2 linked regions of the Cytobacillus luteolus genome follow. The protein of the gene in region 2 interacts with the protein of the main gene of each other region in a pairwise test. Links are inferred from orthologs where the notes say so. Each region holds a gene or a part of one and is shown on either strand. Other genes may lie near its edges.

The links.
Region 1: the proteins of pknB (region 2) and J2Z26_RS03795 interact in binary tests that used the Bacillus subtilis proteins (3 or more experiments, as listed by UniProt). The link is inferred for Cytobacillus luteolus from one-to-one orthologs.

Annotation. Positions count from the first base shown.
Region 1 is NZ_JAGGKM010000001.1:729,861-737,517, forward strand. What follows is about bases 3,655-6,429. They hold J2Z26_RS03795 (serine/threonine protein kinase), read left to right. Parts: upstream 3,655-4,533; coding sequence 4,534-5,325; downstream 5,326-6,429. Other genes in these bases: J2Z26_RS03785 (SCP2 sterol-binding domain-containing protein), read left to right, coding at 3,655-3,815; J2Z26_RS03790 (hypothetical protein), read left to right, coding at 4,352-4,525; J2Z26_RS03800 (CBO0543 family protein), read left to right, coding at 5,423-5,914; J2Z26_RS03805 (CBO0543 family protein), read left to right, coding at 5,911-6,375. Also shown: J2Z26_RS03765 (YibE/F family protein), read right to left, coding at 1-50; J2Z26_RS03770 (YibE/F family protein), read right to left, coding at 47-1,174; J2Z26_RS03775 (polysaccharide deacetylase family protein), read left to right, coding at 1,506-2,315; J2Z26_RS03780 (hypothetical protein), read left to right, coding at 2,654-3,421; more of J2Z26_RS03785, read left to right, coding at 3,489-3,654; J2Z26_RS03810 (DUF3231 family protein), read right to left, coding at 6,455-7,471.
Region 2 is NZ_JAGGKM010000002.1:376,259-384,088, forward strand. The notes cover bases 2,468-5,415. They hold pknB (Stk1 family PASTA domain-containing Ser/Thr kinase), read right to left. Parts: upstream 4,943-5,415; coding sequence 2,993-4,942; downstream 2,468-2,992. Other genes in these bases: rsgA (ribosome small subunit-dependent GTPase A), read right to left, coding at 2,468-2,971; J2Z26_RS06735 (Stp1/IreP family PP2C-type Ser/Thr phosphatase), read right to left, coding at 4,944-5,415. Outside these bases: J2Z26_RS06700 (DAK2 domain-containing protein), read right to left, coding at 1-136; J2Z26_RS06705 (Asp23/Gls24 family envelope stress response protein), read right to left, coding at 153-515; rpmB (50S ribosomal protein L28), read left to right, coding at 772-960; stage V sporulation protein SpoVM, read right to left, coding at 1,040-1,120; rpe (ribulose-phosphate 3-epimerase), read right to left, coding at 1,441-2,082; more of rsgA, read right to left, coding at 2,087-2,467; more of J2Z26_RS06735, read right to left, coding at 5,416-5,696; dual-specificity RNA methyltransferase RlmN, read right to left, coding at 5,702-6,796; 16S rRNA (cytosine(967)-C(5))-methyltransferase RsmB, read right to left, coding at 6,802-7,830. UniProt on the Bacillus subtilis protein: Protein kinase that is responsible for triggering spore germination in response to muropeptides, signaling bacteria to exit dormancy.

The sequences.
Region 1 (7,657 bases), on a different replicon or contig from region 2:
AAGGTCATTAAAATAAATAAAATGGCTGATAACAAAATTAAGGTATTCATTCTCTACCCCTCTTTCTTTGCACGAAAAATAGAGTCGTGTATAGACCTATTGGGATCGTTAATACAATACCAATACCACCAGCGAGAGCGCGTGCCAATTCTAATGAAAGAGTCATTGAAAGTGTAAAGCCAAACTGTGAGTCATTTTTTAAATAAAGAAGTATAAGTGGAATTGAGCCACTAATATAGACAAAAAACAAAATATTTGTCATCGTACCCATGATGTCTTTTCCGATTTCCATACCAGACTTTTTTAGTGCTTGTAGGGATATGTTGTTATTCTTTTCATACAACCCAAAAATAGAAGAAGACATGGTAATGGCAACATCCATAACGGCTCCTAAAGATCCTACAAGTAATCCAGCCATAAACAACATGTGGTAAGGACGGGTAGAAAATTGCATCTCTTCATATCGCAGTCCACTCTCAGCTGTAAATAAAATAACCAGATAAGCAATTAACAGTGAACTAAATGTGCCTATCAGAGTTGCCAAAATAGCTGCATAGGTTTTTTCATTAACGCCGTTAACGAGTAATAGTGAAATGACGGTAAACAATATTGCACTTACACTACATATCAATACGAGATTCATTCCAGAGTTATTGATGTATATATCCAATGCATACCACAATAAAACAGCATTTACAGCCAAACTTATAATGGAAAGTAATCCTTGCTTTTTCCCAACGATAATTAAAATAAAGATGAAAATCCATGCAACAAGTAATACATATGTATCGCGTTTAACATCTTCTATAGATCCAGTTAATTCTGTATTTACTTTATCGTTAATTGATACAAACAGTTTGTGCCCAACCTTAAATTCATGGTCATAGGCCTTAGAAGTTGAAAACTGATTTGTTAAATGAATTAGGTTCCCTTTTTCTTCACCATTTTTTAGCACTGCTATTAATGTTTGTGTGAATAGATGATCCTCATTATCGAAATGATCAATGATTTCAGTTGTTTCTATTAGTTCTGTATTAATAATCTCTGCTATTGGTCGGTCGTAGTATGAGTAATTGTGGTTAACAAAAAGAATGGAGCCAATAAATAAAAGTAGTAATACGATGTATAAGAAGAATTGTGTTTTAGTTATCTTATTTAAAATGCTTACAATCATATTCAAAATAAACCCCCAATAAGTAAGACTATTACATAATACCACCAATTGAAATACTTATACTATTTCGTCTCATATCCCTGATTAATCAGGCCAAACTCAACTTTTTCCATCCAAACTACACGATGATAGATCAAAACTAAACATAAATCGGGCTAAATCCGTGAATAATCGGGCTAAACTCGCGATAAATCGGGCCATTCGACCTCTTAGGGTATACCCACCTTTGAATACTAACACTTTTCTAGCAAATTTTGGGTATCAAAAAAAAATACCCCATTCCATCCCGAAAAAAGTATAATTATAGTATTGAACTGAAAGGGGATAGACTGTGAAACATAAGATATTCTCACTTATACTATTAATGATAGTACTTGTTCTAGCGGGGTGCAAAGAGCAACCGATTGTGCAAGCACCAGCAGGGTTTCATATAATAAAAGCTCCAATTGAGAGAACACCATTTACTGTTCCTATTGATTGGATTACCATAGATATCGTAGATGAAATTGTTGAAGAGATTGATAGTGAGCCTATTAAACATGTAGATGAGAAGGTTGTATACCTAACTTTCGATGATGGACCAAGTAAACAAACAGAACAGATTTTACAAATCCTTGCTGACTATGATGCCAAGGCTACATTTTTTTATCTTGTCCCAAATATGATTGAGTTTCCAGACAAAGTGAGAGAAGTAGCAATGAACCATACAATTGGCCATCATGGTGTTAGTCATAACAAAGAAATCATTTATCGTTCAGCTTCTTCAGTTGTCGAGGAAATGATGGAGGGCCAAGATTATCTTTATGAATTAACCGGAATTTCATCCAACTTAATAAGAGCACCTTTTGGTAGTTCCCCATACATGGTGCCAGAGTACAAACAAGCGGTGAGGGATGCAGGATTTATTTTGTGGGATTGGACGATTGATAGCCGTGATTGGCAGTATCGTGATGGAAGATATATTGATGAAGTAATTACGCAATATGAAAAATTATCAAGTGACAAGCCAGTCGTTATTCTCCTTCATGAGCATATAGAAACGGTAGAACATTTACCTACCCTATTAAACTACTTTGCACAAAAAGGTTATACGTTTCGTTCACTGAATGAGTCGTTACCGGCTTATGTGAATCCTTACTAAAAACAAAAGCTACACTCCCTTATGAGAGTGTAGCTTTTTTTCCAAAATTATGTATGTTTAAATTAATTATACCATTATTATATCGGGGGCAAATTCGTATTTTGATACGGATGATTTTAAATAAAAGTAAAGTGGTTTAGATAAAGGAGTTGTTTATTTAATTGCAAAAAAAATTCAGGTGAATACACCTCACCTGAAAAAAGACTTAACATTCAAATAAACACACTCCTAATTTGATTATAAATGATAAAGACCTAGAAATCTAGTATTAGTAAAATTTTACATACGGTGGTATTGTAATAAAAGATTATACCGTATTTTACTAAGGAGATGCATAGATGAATAAAAATGGAGTGCGGCTATTACTAGGATTACTCTTGCTTATAGCTTCTGCAAAGCCTTTAATTGATATGATTAGGGAAGTGATTCTTGAAGAAAAGATAAATGATCGCTATGAATTACAACATTCATATGCAAAAGATGGCTGGCCCTCGATAATAGATACACCTGAGATTACAATAGGTAGTCAACATATAGGATTGGTTGAACAAAATACAGGGAAAAAGGCTCCACTTACACCATGGGACAAGAATGAAAAAGTACCCCCAGGTGATATTGTTACTATACAATTTGTTCTAAATGGAGAAGAAATTTCGACACCATCAGAGATTTGGCTTTCCAATCGTGATCGCGGAAGTCGCTACTTTTCCTGGATTGATATTCTAAAAGTAAAAGACCACCAAACCGGTGAAAATAGTATAGCCATCGTTCAAAGGGTTTCGGATGATGAAGTCCCAATGGAACAACGTGAATGGCGGATCTTTTATATCAATGAAGCAAGTGGTAAGTGGCGTGAGAAGAAAATTCAGTTTCAAAATCGTTCTGAAGATTTACTTGCTGTAAACCTTATTAACTTTTCAGGAACTAATCGATTGGCAATGGGTTATTATTCTGATATTTTGCATGCTTATCCAACGTATTTTTTCCCATTTCTGTATCCAGTGGGTTCTGGATTACTTGGAATGATACTAATACTAACCATCCTAACGAAGAGTTATCTCAAAAAAACGAATTTTTCGAAAAAACTTTTGAATCCGTTAAAATAGTATGTTATATTTTTCTAGAATAGTCTAGTAGAATAATAAATACATAAGGATTAGGTAGGGTGATTCGATGTCAGTAAGAGATGAATTACAATCATTAGTTGAAAAAATGAATACAAATCCGGAACATATCGAAAATGAAAAAGACAGAGTATATCAAGTGAATTTAGAAGAAAGCGGGCCTCTACAAATTGTTCTAACTAGTGGACGTGTTGAAGTAGTAGAAGGAACACCACATGAGGCAGAGGTAACACTTTTTCTAAATGAAAAGAACTTCTCGAAACTTTTAAAGGACGACCTAAATACGACGATGGCCTTTATGACAGGTGGCTTAAAGGTTGAAGGTAAGCTAGGGTTAGCTTTAAAGCTTCAGGAAATCGTAAAGTTATATCAATAAAAAAGACAGTGGCGATATTTCATGATGTGAGATATCGCATTTAATTTGGAGGAATAAGTCTCATTAAAATAAGTTGATGTTGTTCTCTTTTTTACGATATAATGAGATTACATTCAAAGGGGAGTAGCAATCACAATAAAGTCGTCATTTCAGGAAAAACATTCCTCGGCTTTGTTGGCAACATTTTGTTGTAAGCGAGACCTTTGCCAATTGCTTTGGTAAAGGTATGATGTAAAACGCTTTTACCAGGTAGTATGGGTAGAAGCGTTTTTTTTTTTGGCGCAGTTATGAGACAGTGTTTATTAACTAGTAGTGTTGGTTGTAGTGGAAGGACACGAGACTCCTGCGGGAGTAGCGGGACAGGTGAGACCCCACAGGAGCTGTGCTCCGAGGAGGCTCACCGCCCGCCCCGCGGAAAGCGAGTGTCCTGTAACGAAAATCAACACATAGTTTAAAAAAGCTTTGTTTTCATTAGCATATCTACAATGTAAGTAACATAAATGAAACTAATTAAGGTTTAAGAATGGGGGAGTTTTATGTTAAAGAAACTGTTAAAGATGTTTTTAAAACAACAATTACACAAAAACAAGCACCATAAGTACTCTAGCAGCGATTATAAAAAAATGAAGCACTTTGGTCATCCTTCAAAATACGGTAACCATTACTATAAGAAAAAAGGCAAATATAAATTTAGCTCGTTTAGTAGTTAAGAAGTAATATGTTCATTGTTGATTTACTTGAAAGAACCTTACCTAAAGGTACTGTGTTAAAAGAAAGGTATCGAATTGACCGCTTTTTAGGCAAGGGTGGATATGGTCTAGTATATATAGCCCTTGATATGGAAATAGGTCAAGAAGTAATTGTTAAGCAGCTTCGTAAGCGAAAGTATCGAACAGGGTTAGCGACATTTGAAAAAGAGGAAGCCATCCTAGGTTTGTTCCAACATTCATCGATTCCTGTCTGCTATGAACGATTCCAAGAAGGAAAAAGGCATTTTCTTGTTATGGAATGGATAAAGGCGAAAAACTTTGAGCAATTAATATTTGAAGAAGGTAAGACCTTTAATGAACGAGAGTCCTTTGAGGTGCTATTACAGGTCCTTCGAGTTGTAAAAATGATCCATGAAAAAGGAATTGTTCATCGAGATTTACGAATTCCAAACATCCTACTTAGAGAAAATGAGATTGTAATAATTGATTTTGGGTTGGCAGGTTATATACAACATGCATCCGAACAAGCATTTATTGAAGCAGAAGAGGTAAGGTTGTTTCGTGAAATTGCTTTTCGTTCAGATATTTACGGCTTAGGTCATTTTGTGCTATTTTTGCTTTATTCAAGCTATGAAGATAAGGCGAAGGAAAGAAGCTGGATGGAAGAGCTCTCATTAAGACCAAAGAGTCTAAAAATAATAAAGAGAATGCTTCAAATAGATAGTGGTTATCAAGATGTTGATCAACTAATTCAAGATGTAACTAATTTCGTGCAGAGCGTTCCTACTAATAAATGGTAGGGGCGTTTTCTTATTTATCTAAGCCTAAAAGCATTTCGCTATTCGAAGTATATTTATGCTTCAACAAAGTATACTAACAAAAAAAGGATGGTGAAATATGTCGATTGATTTTACTGTTATTTTAGCCATCTGGGTTATATTTCCATTAATCTTATACTTTGCTGTTCCACGTGACCGAGTAAGAGAAATGATTGCCGTCTTTTTGTTTTTTCAAATGTTAACGTGGTTGTTTAGTATCGTTATGACGAAGTTTGGTGTGTTATCTGCTCCGATTCGTGAATTTCCAGAGGCAACTAAAATTAATTTTTCTTCTGAATATATCGTTTTTCCAACAGCTGCAGTTTTGTTTCAACGATGGTATCCAGAAAATGGAGGGAAGATTAGGCAGGCACTTCATTATCTTTATACTGTAGGCGGAATTATTTTATTCTTATTTATTATAGGGAGAACAACTGATTTAATGGAGGCAAAACCCCAGACAAGTGCAATCAATTTTCTATTTGAACTTATGCTTTGTAGAAAATATATTATGTGGATGTTAAAAGGAGAGCCATTTACTAAATCGTTAAAAAGGCATGATGTTATATGAGTATAGAGTCGTTTATTGAACACTATGTTTGGATGATAACAGCCATTTCCGTGTTTTTTATTCCTAAGTATTATTATCGTAAAGCAAGTATATCCTTTTTATTTATGATTTTCGTATCATGGTTTTTAGGGATTCTTGTTGTTGAATACGATTTAATTGAGTATCCAAAAAGGTTCTTAGCTTCAGTTAACGAAACGAGTTTTACGTTTGAATTCTTTGTTTTTCCCGTGATTGGTATCTTTTATAATCTGTACTATCCTGCATCTTCAACTAAATGGAAACAGTTTTTTTATACTGCCGCTTTAACGACAGGAATAGTAATTCCAGAAATTATTGTAGAGAAATATACAGACCTAATTGAATATATAAACTGGACATGGTATATCTCATGGGGTAGTATTTTTGCTACATTAGCTCTATTACGATTCTTTTATAAGTGGTATTTTAAGAGTCAGTCATAAATGCTTTTTATATAAAAGTAATTGCTGTATTAAAAGCAGTAGAATAAAATTAGTAATAGCCCTACCAAATATGGCAGGGCTACTTTCTAGTTGCTAATGATTCACGATCTGTAACTGTTGGAGGCTGCTCCAACCAACCATTTTTTATAAGTAGATTTGCTCCATCTTCAGCATACTGTCCAATTTCAGCCATCAGTCTCAAAAAATGAGCTGATAAGTCTCTCCTTTGACACACTGAAACTGCAGCTCCATAGTAACCTAACGCAACAGATATAAGAGAAACAACGTGAAAAAGCATTAGTTTATCTGAAAAGGGCGGAGTTGTGGAGTTTGTTACTTCAGATGCCAAACTCCCTGGTTCTGGTAAGTGCTCGCTGGCCAATATCGACCCTAATACTTCGTTCTGCTTCTCACAAACTTTCATACCTCGTAAGAAGTAATCACGCAACTCCGCACTAGTTGCGACCTGGCTAAACCCTATTTCTAGTAAGATCTTGACGTGATTTTTTTGCATGTTATAAAAAATCCCGCTTAACTCAATGGCATTAATAGGTCTTTTATCTCCAAACCAACCATTTAAAAAGCTTTGTTTTTTTACAAAGTCAACTTCTTCAGGTGGGTTAAGAGATGGAGGTCGAACATAGACTCCTTTTTTTAACATGATGTCTATTGTCATACTGTATAAGTCCATCGTACCTTGATTCACTTCAATATAAAAGTTTCTAATATCCTCTCGTACTGATGTGCCAACACTTAGTGCGTAACCAGTTAGACCATGTAGAGTCATCGTTTGCATATAGATGAGCATGGATGAATCTGAAAAAAGGGGAGGAGCGTTAAGGTTAACATCAGCTTTTGTAAAACCGTGTGGTACTGGGTACTTCTCGGCGTTAAAAAAGCCTTTTAGTTTCTTAAGATGTTTCTCAGACATAGAAACTGCTTTTTCTAATACATTCTTTATGTCTTGATCTTGACAATTTTTTATAGCATGAGATAGGAAATGATATGCCATACTATCATTCATGTATTGTGTCCATAAGTTTGCAAGTTCTGCTGCTGTTAATCGAACAGGTGGTTTCGAATCGATTGTAATCACCCCAAATAGTGTTAATACAGGTAAACATGCCCCTATTATTCTCCTGTTATTTTGGGTAGATATAGAAAATATATGTATGTAGTTAGAAATTAAAGTGATAAAATAAAGAGAAATGAAAAAAATGCGAATCTAAGTACATAAAAGAGTTCATAAAATAGACATAAAATATTTCATAAAAAATACTTG
Region 2 (7,830 bases):
TATTAGTACCGGTGTCACCATCTGGTACTGGAAAAACGTTTAAGGCATCAACCATTTTTGCGTTATTTGATAAGTGACTAGCACCAGCCAATATCATTTCTGCAAAACGTTTTCCGTCTAACTTTGTAATCGACACAAACTTTTCCTCCTCTTTACGGGTTCGTTACACGAACTCCTTGTACGAAAATATTTACTGAATCTACAGCAAGTCCAACGGTTTGATCAAGTGTGTACTTAACCTTTGTTTGAACATTATGAGCCACTTCAGAAATCTTTGTACCATAGCTTACGATTATATACATATCAATATGTACTTCTTCATTTTCTTGACGAATAAGAACTCCACGTGTGAAATTCTCTTTTCTAAGTATTTCTGAAATTCCGTCTCGGATTTGATTCTTTGATGCCATACCAACGATTCCGTAACAATCAACAGCAGCTCCACCAGCAATCGTAGCGATCACTTCGTTCGATATATCAATTTGTCCGAATTTCGTTTTTAATTCGATCGACATGTCAGTTCCCCCTTTGGAATTGTTCATCTTGGCTAAAGCCATTTTACTATAAGAAAGCATATTTTGAAAGCAATTGTATTATTTTATTGTTTCCTTATGTTTATTATTATACAGAAAACATAATTTTATATGTCAAGGTTATTTTCTTGAAACCTTTGTATTGCATTATAGTTGTACTTATGATAAATTAATAAAGTATTTTCATGACTAGTTGTATAAAAACGGTTAGTTTTTTGGTGGTAAGGAGGGAAATAATATGGCACGTAAATGTGTAGTTACGGGTAAGAAAACTCGTTCTGGTAATGCACGTTCTCATGCGATGAACGCTTCAAAACGTACATGGGGTGCGAACCTTCAAAAAGTACGTATTTTAGTAGATGGCAAACCTAAACGTGTATACGTTTCAGCTAGAGCACTTAAATCTGGTAAAGTTGAGCGCGTATAATTAAGAAAAAAATGCAAATAAAATGAGGACAATAAATACTGTCCTCGAGAAGAAAGCACCTATACCGGTGCTTTTTTATTTATCCTTTTTTTATCGACCCTAGCATTGCGCGAACGATGCCCCCTAGAAACCTTGGTAGCTTAATCGTATAAAATTTCATAGTTTCCCTCCTCAACACAAGTTCCCGTTCTTTTCTTTTTCTTTTTCTTGGATTCATTTTTAATTAACATGAGTCACTATAAGTATATTCATTTCTTTCAAAAGAGTACCTCGTGCTTGAATAAAAAATCTCGTTTTAAAATGTCTTATCAAAATAATATGCCTCTTTAAAATAAATAAGTACCCTATAAAAATAATAAGTTCGTTACTTAATACATAGTTTGTTACACGTTATAATATGACTTTTTTTCATAAAAAAGGATTTAATCTCAAAAGAAAAGCCTTTCCTACCTTGTTATCAGGAATAGGAAAGGCTAATTTTTATCTTAATTTTGAGATTGCTTTTGCTCGATCTTCTTGGTTAAAGACAGCTGAGCCTGCTACTAGAACGTTTGCTCCAGCTTCGATACACAGTTTGGCCGTTTCTTCGTTTACACCACCATCTACTTCAATTTCAATGGGTAGTCCAAGGGTCGAAATCATTTCTGAAAGCTCTTTTATTTTGGGTAAAACTGATGAAATAAACTTTTGGCCACCAAAGCCCGGATTAACTGTCATGAGCAGTACCATATCAAGTTCAGGAAGCACATGTTTAATCGTGTCAACAGGTGTTGCTGGATTTAATACTACCCCTGCTTTTATACCTTGGTCTTTTATCAGTTGAATTGTACGATGAAGATGTTTGCAAGCTTCTACGTGAACTGTTATATGGTCTGCACCTGCTTTTGCAAAATCTGCAATGTACTGGTCAGGGTTTTCAATCATTAGATGAACATCTAACGGGAGCTGGGTGATAGGTCTAACCGCATTCACAATTAAGGGACCGATTGTAATGTTAGGTACAAAGTGTCCGTCCATTACGTCAATATGAATGTAGTCTGCACCTCCACGCTCAACATCTTTTATTTCTTGCCCTAACTTTGCAAAATCTGCTGACAAAATGGAGGGGGCAATCTTTACCATAATGTTAGTACCTCGGCTTTCTATCTTTTATTTCTTCTAGGAAGCTAATATAATGCTCATAACGATAATCCTTAATATCGCCTTGTTCAACCAGTGCTATTACTGCGCATTTCGGCTCGGAAGTATGTGAACACCCTCTAAATTTACAATCTGAACCCGCTTTATAAATTTCCGGAAAACAATAAGACAACTCATCTGACTCTATCTCATTGAACTCAAGGGAACTAAAACCTGGGGTATCGGCGACAAGTCCAGAACCAACTTTTATTAACTCAACATGTCTTGTAGTGTGTTTTCCTCTGCCTAAATGGGCCGAAATATCATCTGTTTTTAATTCTAGATCTGGACGCAAAACATTAAGCAGTGAGGATTTACCAACTCCTGATTGCCCTGCAAATACAGAAATTTGATTTTGTACCAAAGGAAGAAGGTCCTCTACTCCTAGGTCTTCTATAGTAGAGGTTAAAATTACTTTATAACCAATTGCTTCATAATCCTTTGCGCTTTTTTCTATTTGTTGTTTAACTTTTTGGTTCGTTAAATCCATCTTACTAATACAAATAATAGGTTCAATATCATTGGCTTCTATTAACACTAAGAAGCGATCGAGAAGCACGGTTGAAAAATCTGGTTCAACTGCAGAAAAAACGAGAATAGCTTGGTCTACATTTGCTATTGGTGGTCTAATTAGCTCATTTTTTCGCTCCAGGACTTCTAAAATATATCCATCTGTTTCATTTTCTGCCTGAAATACTACATGATCACCTACAAGCGGGGTTATTTTATTTTTCCTAAAAACACCCCTACCTCGGCACTGTGTAATTTGATCATTTTCATCTAGCACATAATAAAATCCGCTTAGCGCCTTAATGATTTTGCCTTCTGGCATATTTTCACTCCTTGTTATTCCTTACTCTTCTTCTGGGTAAGGAATCTCTCCACCATCAAAAAACTTATCGTTAATATGAATTAAATATCTAGCCTTTTTACCTGGTGCTATTACAAATTCAATATCCCTACTGGTCTGTGAAACAATATCAAATGGAGGTAAATAAAGCTCTGTAATTGAATGTTCAGCATCTTCGACATAAATTTTAACATTTAAAACTTCACCTTCAATTGCTGGTTCGTATGGAATTTCAATCGTTTCAATAACAGTCTTAGGCAATTTTTCTTCCGCTCCAAGAGAATAAATAATTTCAATTTTATCTCCTTTTTTGAGCTTGGAACCAGCTGGAGGTGTGTGGGAAATTACACTTCCTTCAGGAACTGTGTCATTGTATTCCTGTTTAGGAACTTCTCTAAGTTCATTATTAGCAATATAGGAGTTAACTGATTTTTGATTCCAACCTGTTAAATCCTCTAAAACGATCGGCTGAGGGCCTTGACTAACTTCAAAAACAACTTCCGTTTCACTTGGTATGACTAGTTCACCTTTTGAAATCGATTGACCCAAAATGGTACCCGGTTCACTCTCATCGTAAATATAATTAGGAGAAACACTTTTATAATCCTTTAATACAAGTAAAATATCTTCAAAAAGTTTTCCAGTGTAGTCTTCAAACTCTTCTTTTTCTTTTCCAGTACTTTCATAGATTGTAACAGTTTGTCCCTCTTTCACAGTCTCATTTGCACCTGGATTTGTCCTGATAACAAAACCTTCTTCAATTTCCTCATGAATCTGTTTTATCGGTTCACCAATTTTAAAGCCAGCAGCTTTAAGGATTTCCTCTGCCTCATCATAGGGCAGATTCACTACGTCCGGAACGTCTATGTCCTTTGGTAACATTAACGATGGGATAATGGTTATTGCTGCAACACCTGCTGCTATTAAAACTAAGAAAGTCGTTATAATAAACAAGGCAACTTTATTTCTTTTCTTAGGTTTCTCGACATCCTTAATTACCTGAGTTTGACTTTCTGGTTTACGTACGATCGTATCATCTTTGTGTGAAAAATGTTGATCCGTTATTATCGGAATAGCCTTAGTAATTTCTTCCCCATCTTCAGGAATCATAAATTTAGGCTCATTTAATCTATTAGGCTCAAGTGCCGATAGTATATCCTCTTCCATTTCCTCTGCAGATGTATAACGGTAAAAAGGATCCTTTGCCGTTGCCTTCAAGATAATATTTTCAATGCTCTGAGGAATCGCCTGGTTCCACCTTTTTGGTGATGGCGTTTCAGTTTGAAGATGTTTAAGTGCTATTGACACGGCTGATTCACCTGAAAATGGTACTCTTCCTGTAAGTAACTCAAACATTACAATACCTAGAGAATATAAATCGGATTTACTCGTTGCCATTCCACCTCTTGCCTGTTCTGGGGATAAATAATGAACTGAACCGAGAACAGAATTTGTTTGAGTAATAGTTGTTGAACTAAAGGCTACAGCAATTCCAAAATCTGTTACTTTTACCGTTCCATCATGATCAATTAAGATATTTTGTGGTTTGATATCTCGATGAACAATTCTGTTGTGATGGGCATGTGAAATAGCGGAGGTCAACTGTTCCATAATATTTATTACTTCTCTAGGGTGTAAAGGTGCATGTTGCTGTATGTACTGCTTTAATGTTTGACCGGCCACATATTCCATTACGATGTAATAAATATCATCCTCTTCTCCTACATCGTATATACTAACAATGTTAGGATGGGCAAGACTTGTAGCAGCATGTGCTTCACGTCTAAATCTTTTAATGAATTCTTCATCATTTGAAAAATCTAAACGTAGAATTTTAATGGCAACATCCCTCTCAAGGATGACATCCCTTGCTAGATAGACGTTGGCCATTCCTCCCCCACCGATAACCTGAAGTATTTTATATCGTCCACTTAACCGTCTACCGATAAGCATATTATTCACCTACTTCACTTTCAGACGAGTACTGAACAATCACTAAGGTAATATTGTCTTCCCCACCGTTCTCGTTTGCTAAAGAAATAAGTGTTTCTGCTTTTTTATCTAAGGATTCTGATTGAAGTAATATATCTTTCATCACTTCATCCGGTACTTTATTAGATAGTCCATCTGAACACAATAATAGATAGTCATCATCTTCTAAGATAATCGTCTTCTTGTCCATCTCAACACTTACTTCAGTACCTAATGCACGTAAAACTACATTTTTTCTAGGATGATACTCAGCATCTTCCTTTGAAATTTGGCCTAATCTTACTAGCTCACCCACTAGTGAATGATCATCAGTTATTTGCTTAAAACCAGTTTCATTCAAAATATAACAACGACTATCACCTATATGACCAATTGTTGAAAATTTAGGAGTACAGATTGCTCCTACAAAGGTTGTCCCCATCCCTTGGCATTCACTATTCATTTGTGAGTGATTAAAGAGGATGGTATTAACATGAAGGATATGTTGTTGTAACCATTGCTCTGCAATTTCTGGAGAATCAATTGTACTAGATTCCTCCCATAGTTCCTTAAGGGTTGAGATGGTCATTTGACTAGCTACATCACCTGCACGGTGGCCTCCCATGCCATCCGCGACAATAGCTAGTAAATCACCATCCTTATTTGTAAAAACGCCACAACTATCTTCGTTATGTTGTCTGACTTTTCCCCGATCTGTTAAAAAAAACGATTTCACTTAAGTCACCTCGTCTCCTCTTTACGCTCCTTTGCGCGCAGCTGCCCACATGCAGCGTCTATGTCATGGCCTTGTTCACGTCTGATTGTAACGTTTATGCCACGTTTCTTTAATACTTTTTCAAAAGCAAAAATTTGTTCTTTGGGTGTGCGTACGTAGTCACGTTCTGGTACATAGTTTACAGGTATTAAGTTGACATGACATTTTACGCCTTTAAGTAATTGAGCTAACTCTTCAGCATGTTCAACTTGATCATTAACCCCACCGAATAAGCCATATTCAAAGCTAATTCGTCTTCCTGTTTTTTCGATGTAGTATTGTACTGCATCCATTAAGTCTGGTAACTTGTATGCTTTATTAATAGGCATTAGACGGCTTCTAATTTCAGTATTTGGAGCGTGCAAGGAAATGGCGAAATTAATTTGAAGATTTTCATCTGCAAACTTATAAATTTTCGGGATAATGCCACTAGTTGATACAGTAATATGCCTCGCTCCAATATTTAAGCCCTTATCATGGTTGATAATCTTTAAGAAGGATAACATCTCATCATAATTATCAAAAGGTTCGCCAATACCCATAATAACAACATGACTTACTCTTTGTTCTAGTTCATCTATAGCCTGTTGAACCTTAACGACCTGAGCTACAATTTCACCCGCTTCAAGATTTCTTTTTAACCCACCAAGGGTTGATGCACAGAAAGTACAACCAATGCGACAACCTACCTGAGTCGTTACACAAACAGAATTCCCATATTGATGTCTCATTAATACTGTTTCAATTGAGTAGCCATCATGAAGCTCGAATAAAAATTTCATTGTTCCATCAGAAGATGTTTGTTGAATGATTGTTTTTAAGGTTGTTATGGTAAAGTATTTATCCAAATTTTCACGAAGATTCTTTGATAGATTTGTCATCTCTTCAAAGGATGTTACTCGTTTAGAATACAACCATTCAAATATTTGAGTTGCTCTAAAAGGCTTCTCACCTATTTCTCCTAACCATATTTGCATATCCTCTAACATAAGAGAATATATCGACTTCTTTGTATTATTATTTTCAATTACGTTTTTCTGGGATGTCTTAACGTCTTCCATGAACGTTACACCTGCTTTCTTAGACTTGCAATATAGAATCCGTCCGTTTCAAAATATTGAGGATATATCTGCAATTGACCATCCTTAACATATGGGTGAACTCTAGTAGGGAGTCTATCGTTTAATTTACAATCCTTCTCAAAATCTGGATTTTCAGAAAGAAACTTATCAATAATCTCTGTATTTTCTTCTTTGTCAATTGTACAAGTACTATAGACAAGTATACCACCTTTCTTTAGAAGGGGTGAAACAGCTTGCAAAATGGATAACTGAATAGATGCCAGTTTTTCAATATCGGTTTCCTTTTTAGCAAATTTTATATCAGGCTTTCTTCTAATTACACCAAACCCTGAACATGGTGCATCAACTAAAATCCGATCAAAAGATTCTCTTTCAAATTGAGCTTCTACCTTCCTACTATCCATGGCAAAAGTCTTAACGTTTGTTAAGTGTAAACGACTAACCTGTTCGTTAATCAGTTTTACCTTATGCTCATGAAGATCTAACGATATAACTTGGCCACTATTCTTTAGTAATTCAGCAATATGTGTTGTTTTCCCTCCAGGTGCCGCACAGCTGTCCAGTACTTGATGATTTTGCTCTACATCTAAAGCACGTGCTACTAACATTGAGCTTTCATCCTGTATCGTGATATACCCTTCTTTAAATGCATTAGATGAAACTAGATTCCCTCCAGTTGTTTTGACACTATCCTCAGATAGGTCTCCTCTTTCTACATCGAAACCTTCTTCCTGCAACATAGTTAGAACTTCTTCAATAGTTGTTCTAGAGAGGTTAACACGAGCTGTTTGAATAGGAGGAATAAGGTTTATCTCACACATTTTTTTTGCTTCTTCGTACCCCATCTGTTCGACCCATCTTTTGACAAGCCACTCTGGATGACTTGTTTCAATAGCAAGACGTTTAACCGGATCAGTAATTTCTTTAATTGAGGGAGCACCTTCTCGTTGTAAGGTCCGTAATACCCCATTTACCATTGATGAGATTCCTTTATGTCCTCTTCTTTTAGCAAT